4 regions of the Bacillus rugosus genome follow, and region 2 is predicted to be linked to each of the others. Evidence: riboswitches for the same ligand, from Rfam matches in the RefSeq annotation. Region 2 holds a riboswitch; each other region holds the start of a gene.
The links. A riboswitch is a leader RNA that binds a small molecule or an ion and turns the genes downstream of it on or off. The one in region 2 is predicted to bind thiamine pyrophosphate.

Region 1 (3,126 bases), 640 kb from region 2:
TGATGATCCAACCTTTCGACAAACATTTAAAAAAGCGGAATTTCCCACTTATTTTACCACATCTTTCTGCATTCGTTGAGCGCCGATTTGCATATTTCTAAATGAAATGTGCCGGAAGAATCGAGACTTCCGGCATTTGCCAATCCGCGGCAGACAAAGCAGGTTATGCATGCGGTTCACTTAATCGGACCAAGATTACATCTTCTCCGATTTTTACTATATTTCGCCATGGAATGACCAATTCCTCTTCTTTTCCAAAAAATCCGAGAACTTTCCCATTCCCCCCCAGTATGATCGCCTGAATTTTTCCAGTGGTCACATTGATATCTATATCACCAATGCTCCCCAGCTTTTTTCCATTTGAGACATTGACGACATCCTTCACCTGAAATTCTGAAATGCTGATCATTCCATCACGTCCTTTTTCCGTCCTTTTTTCAAGTATATGAACGGGCGGGCTGAACCTTGTCAGCAAGAAGAAATTTTCATGGTCACTGTTCTTTTTTACGGCTGCACCAGCCGATGATAAAATTGAGCATAATTTTCGTATAATCTACCAGTTGCTCAATCGATACCTCCTCGTTCACAGAGTGTGCATTATGCAGATCACCAGGACCGTAAATCACGCTTGGTATGCCGGCATTATACAGCCAGCCTCCGTCTGTAACGGATTGAGAAACGTCAACAACCGGACACTCCCGTTTCACTTTCTCGTGAGAAGCTGTAAGCACTGAGACGCCTGGGTGGCAAGGGTCAACTTCCAGAGCCGGAAAAATTTCTCCTCTGTCTTCAATCATAGATGAGCCTCCCCACTTGAAAACAGGGCGGTTTTCCCTAAGCCAAATATCACTGTCACTCAGTCGGTTAATGTAATCTTCTATTTCCGCTGCCACTTGTTCATGAGTTTCATTCGGGTAAAAATGGACTGTGATCCACAGCCGGCACTCGTCCGCTATAAAAGCCGCATGTCTGCCGCCTTCTATGACAGCCGGGTTAATCGTATTTGTGCCTGGTTTAAAACCGGGATAACTTTTCATAATGGACCAGTGGCGTTCAAGTTCACCGAGGCCTGCAATGATTTTTGCCATCTTTTCAATTGCGCTTGCTCCAAATGTTCCTCCGCCTGCGTGAATCATATTCCGCCTCGTCCCATCATGAAACGTTTGACTGCTTTTGATTTCGATCCAGCCTGTAATGACACCGCCTTGGCCTTGAATATGCATATCGCTCGTATCCGCAACAACTGCAAAATCAGCATGATAGCCCCTCTTGCAGCATTCAAGCGTACCGGCTTCTCCGACTTCCTCCCCGATAACCGATTGCAGAATCAAATCACCGGGAAGTTCAATGCCGGCTTCACGAATCAATTTGACAGCAAACAGCACACACGCCATTCCGCCTTTCATATCAGAAGCGCCTCGCCCGATTAAGAGACCGTTTTTTTCGATTGGATGAAACGGATCATGCTCCCAATCCTCATCCTCTTTTACCTCTGCCACATCTACATGACCATTGATGATCAAGCTATGATAATCTGCTGAATCTGTTCCCTTTAGCAGGCCTACAACATTGGGATCTCCCGGGTACACATCCCATTTGTCAATCGTGAATCCCATTTCATTTAAAAATCCGGCAATCCATGATTGAATGCCGTCTGTATTTCTTGCAGGCGGAGCAGGTGTTTGATAAGAAATCAGCGTTTTTGCAAGCTGAATAAGCTCCTCCTTTTGGGCTTCCACTTTTTTTATCAGAGAGTCTATTTGTTGATTCAATGTGATCCGCTCCTTTACTTAAAATCAAAAAGCCGTTTCATATGTTATGAAACGGCTCAATAAAAACAAACAGAGTCCTACGTACTCTGAATTTTTCACCGCTTCCCTCCGCTGGCATGATCCAGATCAGGTCAAAAGGGTTGAGACAAATATCTCTCTCAGCTTCGAAAAGCACCCCTAGGATGAATCGATATGTGTTTGTCAGGCATTCGTTATCGGCTCTGCTCTTGTTAAAAACGGCCGATCATGATTCCATAATACATGGATTGGCGTATCAAAAAAAGCAGAAAGTATTTGATCAGTCAGCATTTCCTTTATTTCCCCCGATTTAAAGACCTCTCCCTTTTTTAACAAAAGGGCTTTGTCAAACACCGGCAAAATTTCTTCCGCATGATGCGTCACATAAAGGATCGATGGCGCGTTTTCTTTATTTGCAATGTATGTAATCGTATCTAACAGCTTTTCCCGGGCAATAAAGTCCAGCCCTGTGACTGGTTCGTCCAATATCAGCAGCTCTGGATCGGCCATTAGCGCTCTTGCAATCAAAGCTCTTTGTTTTTCTCCTTGAGAAAGGGTTTCATAGCGGCGGTCGGCATATTCAATTGCTCCCAAGTCCTCTAACAAGCCAATCGCTTTTTCCCTGATTTCTGCACTTGGTGTTTCATATAAGCCAATCGAAGCGTAAGCTCCGCTTAAAGCAATTTCAAATGCTGAATCTGCAGGATAAAACTTTTGCTGAAGAGCCGCTGAGACGAGGCCAATTTTCCTTCTGAGCTTCTCCCCAAGCTCCGTTTTACCAAATTCATGGCCAAGCACCTGCATCTCGCCCGATGTTGGAAAATAATATGAGCAAAGCATATTTAACAGCGCTGTCTTTCCGGCGCCATTCAGTCCGTAAAGCACCCAATTTTCCTTTTCTTCTACTTTCCAATGAATATCTCTCAGTATCCATTTTCCATTCCGTTTTAGTGAGACATTGTCAAGCTGCAAAATCATCGTGGTCCTCCTCTTTACTGCTCTTTATAATTATTTAAATTTTCATAAAACTTTGTACGGACTAGGATACCTTATTTTTTCCAAAACGTAAACCGCCCGCAATTAATAGAAAAGCCTTTAAAACAAAAATTGTTTTAAAGGCTTTCCATTTCATTATTGATGAATATTCTTATTCATTTGTTTGATAGCCGCTTTTTCAAGCCTGGACACCTGCGCTTGGGAAATCCCGATTTCTTCGGCTACTTCCATTTGTGTTTTTCCTTGGAAGAATCGCTTTCTTAAAATCATTTTTTCCCTATCATTCAGTCTTCTCATGCCCTCTTTTAAAGCCAGCTCTTCAATCCATTGTGAATCTTTA
Region 2 (3,126 bases):
GCTGTTCCATACCAGCCGATCATCGCCGCTCCAATCGCTGAAGTAATATGGTCATAGCCCGGCGCAATATCTGTCGTCAGCGGCCCCAAGGTGTAAAAAGGCGCTTCTTTACAAATGTCCATTTGTTTATCGACGTTCTCTTTGATTTTATGCATCGGCACATGCCCCGGTCCCTCAATCATTACCTGAACATCATGCTTCCAGGCAATTTGCGTCAGCTCTCCAAGCGTCTCTAATTCAGCAAACTGCGCTTCGTCATTGGCATCAGCGATTGATCCGGGACGCAGACCATCCCCAAGAGAAAAAGCAATATCATACGTTTTCATGATTTCGCAGATTTCTTCAAAATGTGTATACAGAAAGCTTTCCTGATGATGAGCCAGACACCACTGCGCCATAATCGCTCCCCCGCGTGACACGATTCCAGTTGTCCGTTTGGCAGTCAGCGGCACATACCGAAGCAAAACACCAGCGTGTATCGTAAAATAATCCACTCCCTGCTCTGCCTGCTCGATCAGTGTATCACGATAAATCTCCCACGTTAAATCCTCCGCTACACCGTTTACTTTTTCAAGCGCCTGATAAATCGGAACAGTTCCAACAGGCACAGGGCAATTGCGGATAATCCATTCACGCGTCGTATGAATGTCTTTTCCGGTAGAAAGATCCATCATTGTATCCGCTCCCCAGCGGATGGCCCACGTCATTTTTTCCACTTCTTCTTCAATGGATGACGTAACCGCTGAATTCCCGATATTCGCATTAATCTTCACATGGAAATTCCGGCCGATAATCATTGGTTCACTTTCAGGGTGATTAATATTTGAAGGAATGATCGCCCGGCCGCTTGCTACCTCATCTCTGACAAATTCAGGAGACACATGCTCGCGAATTGCGATAAACTCCATCTCAGGTGTAATCATCCCCTTTTTGGCATAATGCATTTGAGTGACATTTTGGCCAGCTTTCGCCCTCAGCGGTTTCCGCTTTAGTCCTGGGTAGCTTACGTTTGGATTTGCTTTTTTATAACCGTTATCTTCTGGTTTTATCGCCCGTCCTTCATATTCTTCGACATCGCCGCGCTCTGTGATCCATTTTTGGCGGAGAGGCTTTAATCCTTCTTGAATATTGATGGTCACCTCAGGATCCGTATACGGTCCGCTTGTATCATAAACACGCACAGGCGCGTTTTCCTCTTCGCCGAACGACCCAGTCGTCGGACTTAATGCAATTTCCCTCATCGGCACTTGAATGTCCGAAGAAGAACCCTCCACATACACTTTCTTGCTCCCCGAAAAACTCGACATAATGGAAATGTTGGCTTGCTGCACTGAATCGTTTTGCATCACTGATCCTTCCCCTCTCTTCGTTTGAAAGGACAAAATCAAGCCCATAACCAGCACAAAAAACCGGATTCAAATAATGAACCCGGTTGCAGTCAGAAAGAAACATATTATTGCCCACACGACAATAATAAAAGCTATTCCTCTACTTCCCCACGCTGGTACGAACCAGATCAGGTCCAAAGGGTTAAGAAGCTTACCTTCTCTCTCAGCCCGAAAGCGGGCACCCCCAGTAACTATTGATTTCGCACTCATCTTAACATAAAAACAATCTGAAAAAAAGAGAAATGTAGAAAATATTCAGCCAATTCACCCTAAATATCTGACGGGCAGCGGGGTTTCAGATATGTCATGTTCACCCTTCATCACCCGATATGCCTTTGCATCCTGTCTTGAACTCACTATCTGAAACAGCTGTTCATTTATGAAATGAAGAGCCGCTCCGTCGTCCGCCGCATAGCCATCGCACAAGAATTCGTTAGATATCAGCTGGTGGTATATCGGTCTCCGATCCTTTTCACCGTCATAATGAGGACAGAAGCTCCCTTGCAAAAAACCTAAACTTTTCATGCTTGTCAGCGGTCCGGCTGAATCTGTCACCCCTTCTTCAAACCAGCAGATCGCACCGGCACTTAATCCAGCTAAAATCACACCGTTCTTCCATGCCTCTCTAAGAATAAGATCCAGCCCCCACTCCTTCCACAGCACAAGCATGTTCCGCGTACTCCCCCCGCCAACATAAATCACGTCCTTTTCCATAACAAAAGAAGTTAAATCTGTTGACGGCGGCTTAAATAAGGATAAATGAGACGGCACACAATCCAGTGTTTGAAATGCATGATAAAATCGCTGAACATAATTTTGGGAATCACCGCTCGCCGTCGGCAAAAAACAAATGCGAGGCGGCTTCCGTTCCGATTGATTGATGATGTATTGATCGAGGGCCAAATTTTCCGGCTCCATCGAAAAACCCCGGCCATCCATTGCAATAATCTGTTTCATCATCCCACTCCCCGGAAAAATTTGTTACTCATTATAGCATTTTGTATAAATGCATGATACAAGGTTAAATACTTAATAGGAAAATCTAGGAGATAAAATCCCTGACATAACAGGAGGTGAAGCCATTGAACGATTTCTTAGTCTCTACCAGACCTATAATGATTCTTGTTTGCTTAACAACAATAAAAACCAGCATTAAAAAGTACATGGTCGCAATAACAGAAACAACTAACCCCGACCTCAGAACAGCGTTGTATGATCAATTAGATGCAGCTGTTCATCTGCATAGAGAACTATCTGACCTCCTGATGGAAAAAGGCTGGCTACTGGATAAACCATTTCAAATCGATTCACTTTATCTTGCAGAGAACTGTAACAAAGTCATACAAAAAAGACGGTATCTCTGAGATCCCGTCTCTTCATTTTATTGCTCCACTCTTCTTAAAGCCTCGTTTACAGTTTCTTTTATAAACGCGTCTTCACCGCTTAATCGGTCTAAACTGAGATCTCCGTTTCTCAACCTTTCGGAAATATTGTTTATATCCTCCTCTACCGTGATTTGCAGCTCACCAGCCAAAAACATTCTGTGTAATTCATCAGCAACCATACTTTCTTTATCCATTTCAATCCGCTCCTTTGTTTTCAATATTATTCTTAGTCTGTCCCTAGGCCGGACGAATAATAGGTAAAAAGTACGAATCAAACGAATCTTTTTTCTCTTTCTTACGTATATCTGTTGAGAAAAAGAAAAAGGGGAAGATCTAACATGTCATTTTTTAAG
Region 3 (3,126 bases), 280 kb from region 2:
CGGTATTTTTATTTTATCATTGCTGCTGTCTTATGGGTTCGTCTTGGCAGGATTTATCGAAAATGCATTCTTAATGACGCTTATTATTTCAACGATTTCATTAGGCGTTGTCGTTCCAACGTTAAAAGAAGAACGAATCATGAATTCAAATATCGGGCAGATTATTTTGCTCGTTGCTGTTATTGCTGATTTGGCTACGATGATTCTTCTTGCTGTTTTTTCCTCTTTATACGGAGAGGACAGCGGAAACATGTGGCTTCTGATGATCCTGTTTGCAGCCGGAGTGGTGCTTTACTTTTTCGGCCGGGTCTTCAAACATCGCTCTTTTGTTCAATCCATGTCAAAAGGGACGATCCAGATCGGAACGCGCGCGATTTTTACGTTAATTATCGTACTCGTTGCCCTGTCTGAATCACTTGGGGCAGAAAATATTCTCGGCGCTTTCTTAGCAGGGGTTCTCGTTTCCCTTCTTTCACCAAACAAAGAACTTGTTCAGCAGCTGGATTCATTCGGCTACGGGTTCTTAATTCCGATTTTCTTTGTGATGGTCGGTGTGAAGCTGGATATATGGACCCTTTTCCAAGATCCGAAAATATTAATCATGATTCCACTTCTGCTTTTGGCGCTGTTAGTCAGCAAAATCATTCCTGTCCTGTACTTGAAGAAGTGGTATGATAACCGAACCGTTTTGGCATCTGGTTTCCTGCTGACATCAACGCTTTCGCTCGTGATTGCCGCTGCGACAATCGGCCAGCAGCTTCACGTGATCAGCGCAAATATGTCAGGAGCGCTGACGTTAGTAGCCGTCATTGCCAGTATTTTTTCGCCGGTCTTCTTTAAAAAATTGTACAAACGGGAGGAGCAGCCGGAGGAGAAAAAGACGATTACGTTTATCGGTGCAAACCAAATGACATTGCCTGTTACTCTTGAACTGCCGGAGGAAGAGTATGATGTGCGTGTTGTACACGTATACCAAGAGAATGCGGAGGAAAAGCTGTCAGAATCAGTATTTACTGTCGAAACGATTTCTGACTATGAACACGAGACGCTTGAATCACTCGGCATTTTTGATACGGATATCCTCGTTGTTGCGACAGGGAATGAAGACATGAATGCGGACATTGCATTACTTGCAAAAGAAAAAGGCACAGAAAGAATCATTGCCAGCGTAGGATCACCGGAGAATGAAGCAGCTCTGAAGGAGCAGGGAATCAGCATCTTTTCTATTCTGTTGTCAACAAAAACACTGCTTCGCGCTCTGATAGAAGCGCCTGGAGTCATGAGGCTTCTCACGAACCAGGAGTCTTCGCTGTATCAAATTAATATGGAAAACAGCACTTACGACGGTGTGATTTTGCGGGAATTCCCTTTAACAGGCGACGTCATCTTTGTCAGGATTTTCAGGGGTGTGGATAGCATCGTTCCACATGGGGACACAAGGCTGAAACTGGGAGACCGCTTAATTGTTACCGGATCTCGGGGGTACGTAACGGAGCTTAAGAAAACATTAGAAGGATAAACCTTGACCAAATAGGGATTCGTGTTAATATAGAGGTGCAGAACAATTCAATATGTATTCGTATAACCACTAGGGGTGTCCTTCATAAGGGCTGAGATAAAAGTGTGACTTTTAGACCCTCATAACTTGAACAGGTTCAGACCTGCGTAGGGAAGTGGAGCGGTATTTGTGTTATTTTACTATGCCAATTCCAAACCACTTTTCCTTGCGGGAAAGTGGTTTTTTTATTTATCAGACAGGGGGAATGACGTGTGAAGTTTTCAGAAGAATGCCGCAGTGCAGCCGCAGAATGGTGGGAGGGGAGTTTTGTCCATCCGTTCGTTCAGGGAATCGGTGATGGAACGCTTCCGATTGACCGTTTTAAATACTACGTGCTTCAGGATTCTTATTATTTAACGCATTTTGCGAAGGTGCAATCGTTTGGCGCCGCTTATGCGAAGGACCTTTATACAACGGGACGGATGGCAAGCCACGCCCAAGGTACATATGAGGCGGAAATGGCGCTTCATCGCGAATTTACGGAGCTGTTGGAAATCAGTGAGGAAGAACGTAAGGCGTTTAAGGCGTCTCCTACGGCGTATTCTTATACATCCCATATGTATCGTTCAGTTTTGAGCGGAAATTTTGCTGAGATTTTAGCGGCTCTGCTTCCATGCTACTGGCTTTATTACGAGGTTGGTGAGAAATTGCTGCATTGTGACCCGGGACATCCGATTTATCAAAAGTGGATTGGCACATACGGCGGTGACTGGTTCAGACAGCAGGTCGAAGAGCAAATCAACCGGTTTGATGAGCTGGCGGAAAACAGCACGGAGGAAGTGCGCGCAAAGATGAAAGAGAATTTTGTCATCTCCAGCTTCTATGAGTATCAATTTTGGGGAATGGCCTATCGAAAAGAAGGCTGGTCTGACAGCGGCATAAAAGAGGTGGAGGAATGTGGAGCTTCACGCCATAACTGATGACTGCAAGCCGCTTGAAGAGTTAGCGAGAGCAATTATAGCTATTCAGAATGAAGTTGATTTTATTCACATTCGGGAACGCTCAAAATCGGCGGCAGATATTTTGAAACTGCTTGAGCTTATTTCTGAAGGCGGTGTTGATAAACGAAAACTGGTCATGAACGGACGGGTGGATATTGCGCTTTTTTCTACAATTCATCGCGTGCAGCTGCCAAGCAGCAGCTTTTCGCCGAAGCAGGTCAGAGCCAGATTTCCTCACCTGCATATCGGGCGGTCGGTGCACTCACTGGAGGAAGCGGTTCAAGCAGAAAAGGAAGACGCAGACTACGTGCTGTTCGGCCATGTGTTTGAAACGGATTGTAAAAAGGGTCTTGAAGGCAGAGGTGTGTCATTGCTGTCAGATATCGCACAGCGGATTTCTGTCCCGGTTATTGCAATCGGAGGAATGACGCCGGACAGATTAAGAGCCGTAAAACAAGCTGGAGCAGATGGCATTGCAGTCATGTCGGGGATTTTTTCTTCCGCTGACCCTTTGGAAGCTGCCAGACGATATTCCCGTAAGTTAAAGGAGATGCGCTATGAAAAGGCATTATGATGCAGTTGTCATTGGAGGCGGAATTATCGGTTCCGCGATTGCTTATCATTTAA
Region 4 (3,126 bases), 2.1 Mb from region 2:
TTCAGTCTTGCGACCGTACTCCCCAGGCGGAGTGCTTAATGCGTTAGCTGCAGCACTAAGGGGCGGAAACCCCCTAACACTTAGCACTCATCGTTTACGGCGTGGACTACCAGGGTATCTAATCCTGTTCGCTCCCCACGCTTTCGCTCCTCAGCGTCAGTTACAGACCAGAGAGTCGCCTTCGCCACTGGTGTTCCTCCACATCTCTACGCATTTCACCGCTACACGTGGAATTCCACTCTCCTCTTCTGCACTCAAGTTCCCCAGTTTCCAATGACCCTCCCCGGTTGAGCCGGGGGCTTTCACATCAGACTTAAGAAACCGCCTGCGAGCCCTTTACGCCCAATAATTCCGGACAACGCTTGCCACCTACGTATTACCGCGGCTGCTGGCACGTAGTTAGCCGTGGCTTTCTGGTTAGGTACCGTCAAGGTACCGCCCTATTCGAACGGTACTTGTTCTTCCCTAACAACAGAGCTTTACGATCCGAAAACCTTCATCACTCACGCGGCGTTGCTCCGTCAGACTTTCGTCCATTGCGGAAGATTCCCTACTGCTGCCTCCCGTAGGAGTCTGGGCCGTGTCTCAGTCCCAGTGTGGCCGATCACCCTCTCAGGTCGGCTACGCATCGTTGCCTTGGTGAGCCATTACCTCACCAACTAGCTAATGCGCCGCGGGTCCATCTGTAAGTGGTAGCCGAAGCCACCTTTTATGTTTGAACCATGCGGTTCAAACAAGCATCCGGTATTAGCCCCGGTTTCCCGGAGTTGTCCCAGTCTTACAGGCAGGTTACCCACGTGTTACTCACCCGTCCGCCGCTAACATCAGGGAGCAAGCTCCCATCTGTCCGCTCGACTTGCATGTATTAGGCACGCCGCCAGCGTTCGTCCTGAGCCAGGATCAAACTCTCCGATAAATGGATCACAGGTTAAGTTCACCGCATCCTGCGGCGACGCCTGTGCGACCTGCATCGTGCAGGTCCTAGTTTGACTGACTACGCACATCGCTGTGCGATTTTATAAAAATGAATTAACAGGCACGTTTTGTCTTGTTTAGTTTTCAAAGATCATTCTGTTGCCTCTCAATGAAGCAGCTTTAATAATATAACATTCAGCTTATTTTTTGTCAACAACTTTTTTCAAATTGTTTTGAAGCTTCTTGTTTTGTCTGCTGTTCATCAGCGACGTTTAATAATATAACACCTGTATTTATTTATTGCAATAGTTTTTTCAAAAAAAATTCTATAAAACAAATAAACTATAATTCTCGTCATGTCATATTTATCATATAACTATTTTAAAAGAACATATACATCATGTAGTATGATCTTGTTGTTTTTTTCTTTTTCTTGTATAGTAGAAACGAATTAAATATTGATGACCACAAGGGGAGCATTAAAGCTGAGAGTGAGCGGTATCGTTCTGACCCTTTGAACCTGTTAGTTAACGCTGGCGTAGGGATGTGGCAAAGTCAAATGAATTGCAGCTCGTAAAGCAGTGCGTGGAACTTTTCTCATCCTTCCGCGTGCTGCTTTTTTGTTGTCCTTTTGGATTGTCTATCAATGAAAGGGGATTTTTATGAATCAATCTAAGCAACTGGTTCGCCTTATTGAAATTGCAATTATGACTGCAGCTGCTGTTATTTTAGACATCGTCTCAGGAATGTTTCTTAGAATGCCTCAAGGAGGCTCGGTCTCTATCATGATGATTCCGATCTTTTTGATTTCGTTTCGGTGGGGTGTCAAAGCAGGTCTTACTACCGGCCTGCTGACAGGTCTGGTTCAAATAGCAATCGGAAACTTATTCGCACAACATCCTATACAGCTATTGTTAGATTACATTGTCGCGTTCGCAGCTATCGGAATAAGTGGATGTTTCGCTTCTTCTGTACGTAAAGCCGCTGTTTTAAAAACAAAAGGGAAGCTGATTGTTTCAGTAGTCAGCGCAGTATTCATCGGCAGTTTCCTGCGCTATGCCGCGCATGTCATTTCAGGGGCAGTGTTTTTCGGCAGCTATGCTCCAAAAGGAACGCCGGTATGGATTTATTCTTTAACTTATAATGCTACTTATATGGTTCCTTCATTCATCATCTGTGCAATTGTCCTTTGTTTATTATTTATGACTGCACCCCGTTTGCTCAAAACTGACAAAGCTTAACATGACACCCCCCAGCGCAGTTCGCTGGGGGGTGTTTTTTGTTATCTATTAAGAACTGTTTTCAAAGCAGAAAGATCCGGCCAGCCAAACCCTACTTCTTTCAGCCTTTCTCCTGCGATTTCAAAGCTATCCTCCGCTACTCTTTCAGGTGAATAGGCCTGATAAAATGTAATTGAGGGGTTCTCCTGAATGACCCAAGCAAACATACTCGAAAAGCCATGATGAAGCAAAAACTCCGCTCCTTTTGCTAAGAGCGCTCTGCCTGCACCTTGCCGCTGATGCTCTTCTAAAAGGTAAATAGCGTATAGCTCGCCGTCATAGCCTTCTTGTTCAGAGCGAATAGGTCCAAATGAAGCAAAGCCGAATATTGAGCCTTTGTCATCGTGAGCCACAAATACACCTTTTAACGAGCGACTTTTCCATTTGTCTTCAAATTCCTTGTAGTTCAGACTGTTTAAGTATTCAGCCGGGACAATTCCTTGATATGTTGTCCTCCAGCTGTCTACATGCACTTTTGCAATGTCCTTTATATCCTCTAACTTTGCTTCTCGTACAGTTACCATCCACTGGTATCCTTTCCTTAGTCATTATTCTGGTTTTGGACCGTTTTTGCGTCTTTTATTTCATTTGTTAATTCGTTAATGCTTTGTTTTACGTTTCCTTTTCCTGAAAAGTTCTCGATCATTTCTTTTACGTCAATTCCCGACGATGCTTTTAAGCTTTCTTGCAGGCTTGACATTAAGTTCGTCGCATAGCTGGTTACTTTGTTGGCGCCGCTTGACTCACCGCTTCCTCCTGTATCAACAACGGTGATTTTATCAATATTTGAAAGAGGTGCCGCTGCTTGTTTCGCGTATTCCGGAAGCATTTTTACGATCATATCGAAAATCGCCGCCTGCCCGTACTGTTCAAAGGCAGCCGCAATTTTCTCTTTTGCTTCCGCTTCTGCCAGACCTTTTAGGCGGATAAC

Region 1: another riboswitch for thiamine pyrophosphate. It lies ahead of M0696_RS08355 (acetylornithine deacetylase); the one in region 2 lies ahead of thiC (phosphomethylpyrimidine synthase ThiC).
Region 3: another riboswitch for thiamine pyrophosphate. It lies ahead of tenA (thiaminase II); the one in region 2 lies ahead of thiC (phosphomethylpyrimidine synthase ThiC).
Region 4: another riboswitch for thiamine pyrophosphate. It lies ahead of thiT (energy-coupled thiamine transporter ThiT); the one in region 2 lies ahead of thiC (phosphomethylpyrimidine synthase ThiC).

Annotation. Positions count from the first base shown of each region.
Region 1 covers NZ_CP096590.1:1,629,178-1,632,303, reverse strand. The annotation lists gene pgeF (peptidoglycan editing factor PgeF) at 1-1, opposite strand, end outside; gene M0696_RS08360 (YlmC/YmxH family sporulation protein) at 164-409, opposite strand; gene M0696_RS08355 (acetylornithine deacetylase) at 492-1,772, opposite strand; TPP riboswitch at 1,859-1,961, opposite strand; gene M0696_RS08350 (ABC transporter ATP-binding protein) at 1,974-2,768, opposite strand; gene sigG (RNA polymerase sporulation sigma factor SigG) at 2,922-3,126, opposite strand, start outside.
Region 2 covers NZ_CP096590.1:991,391-994,516, reverse strand. The annotation lists gene thiC (phosphomethylpyrimidine synthase ThiC) at 1-1,346, opposite strand, end outside; TPP riboswitch at 1,477-1,584, opposite strand; gene M0696_RS05000 (Type 1 glutamine amidotransferase-like domain-containing protein) at 1,653-2,345, opposite strand; gene M0696_RS04995 (spore coat protein) at 2,471-2,752, shown strand; gene M0696_RS04990 (hypothetical protein) at 2,770-2,973, opposite strand; gene M0696_RS04985 (sporulation protein) at 3,112-3,126, shown strand, end outside.
Region 3 covers NZ_CP096590.1:1,268,457-1,271,582, forward strand. The annotation lists gene M0696_RS06415 (monovalent cation:proton antiporter family protein) at 1-1,519, shown strand, start outside; TPP riboswitch at 1,581-1,689, shown strand; gene tenA (thiaminase II) at 1,771-2,478, shown strand; gene tenI (thiazole tautomerase TenI) at 2,456-3,073, shown strand; gene thiO (glycine oxidase ThiO) at 3,057-3,126, shown strand, end outside.
Region 4 covers NZ_CP096590.1:3,054,458-3,057,583, forward strand. The annotation lists rRNA gene M0696_RS15575 (16S ribosomal RNA) at 1-916, opposite strand, end outside; TPP riboswitch at 1,376-1,477, shown strand; gene thiT (energy-coupled thiamine transporter ThiT) at 1,578-2,156, shown strand; gene M0696_RS15585 (GNAT family N-acetyltransferase) at 2,198-2,719, opposite strand; gene floT (flotillin lipid rafts scaffold protein FloT) at 2,737-3,126, opposite strand, start outside.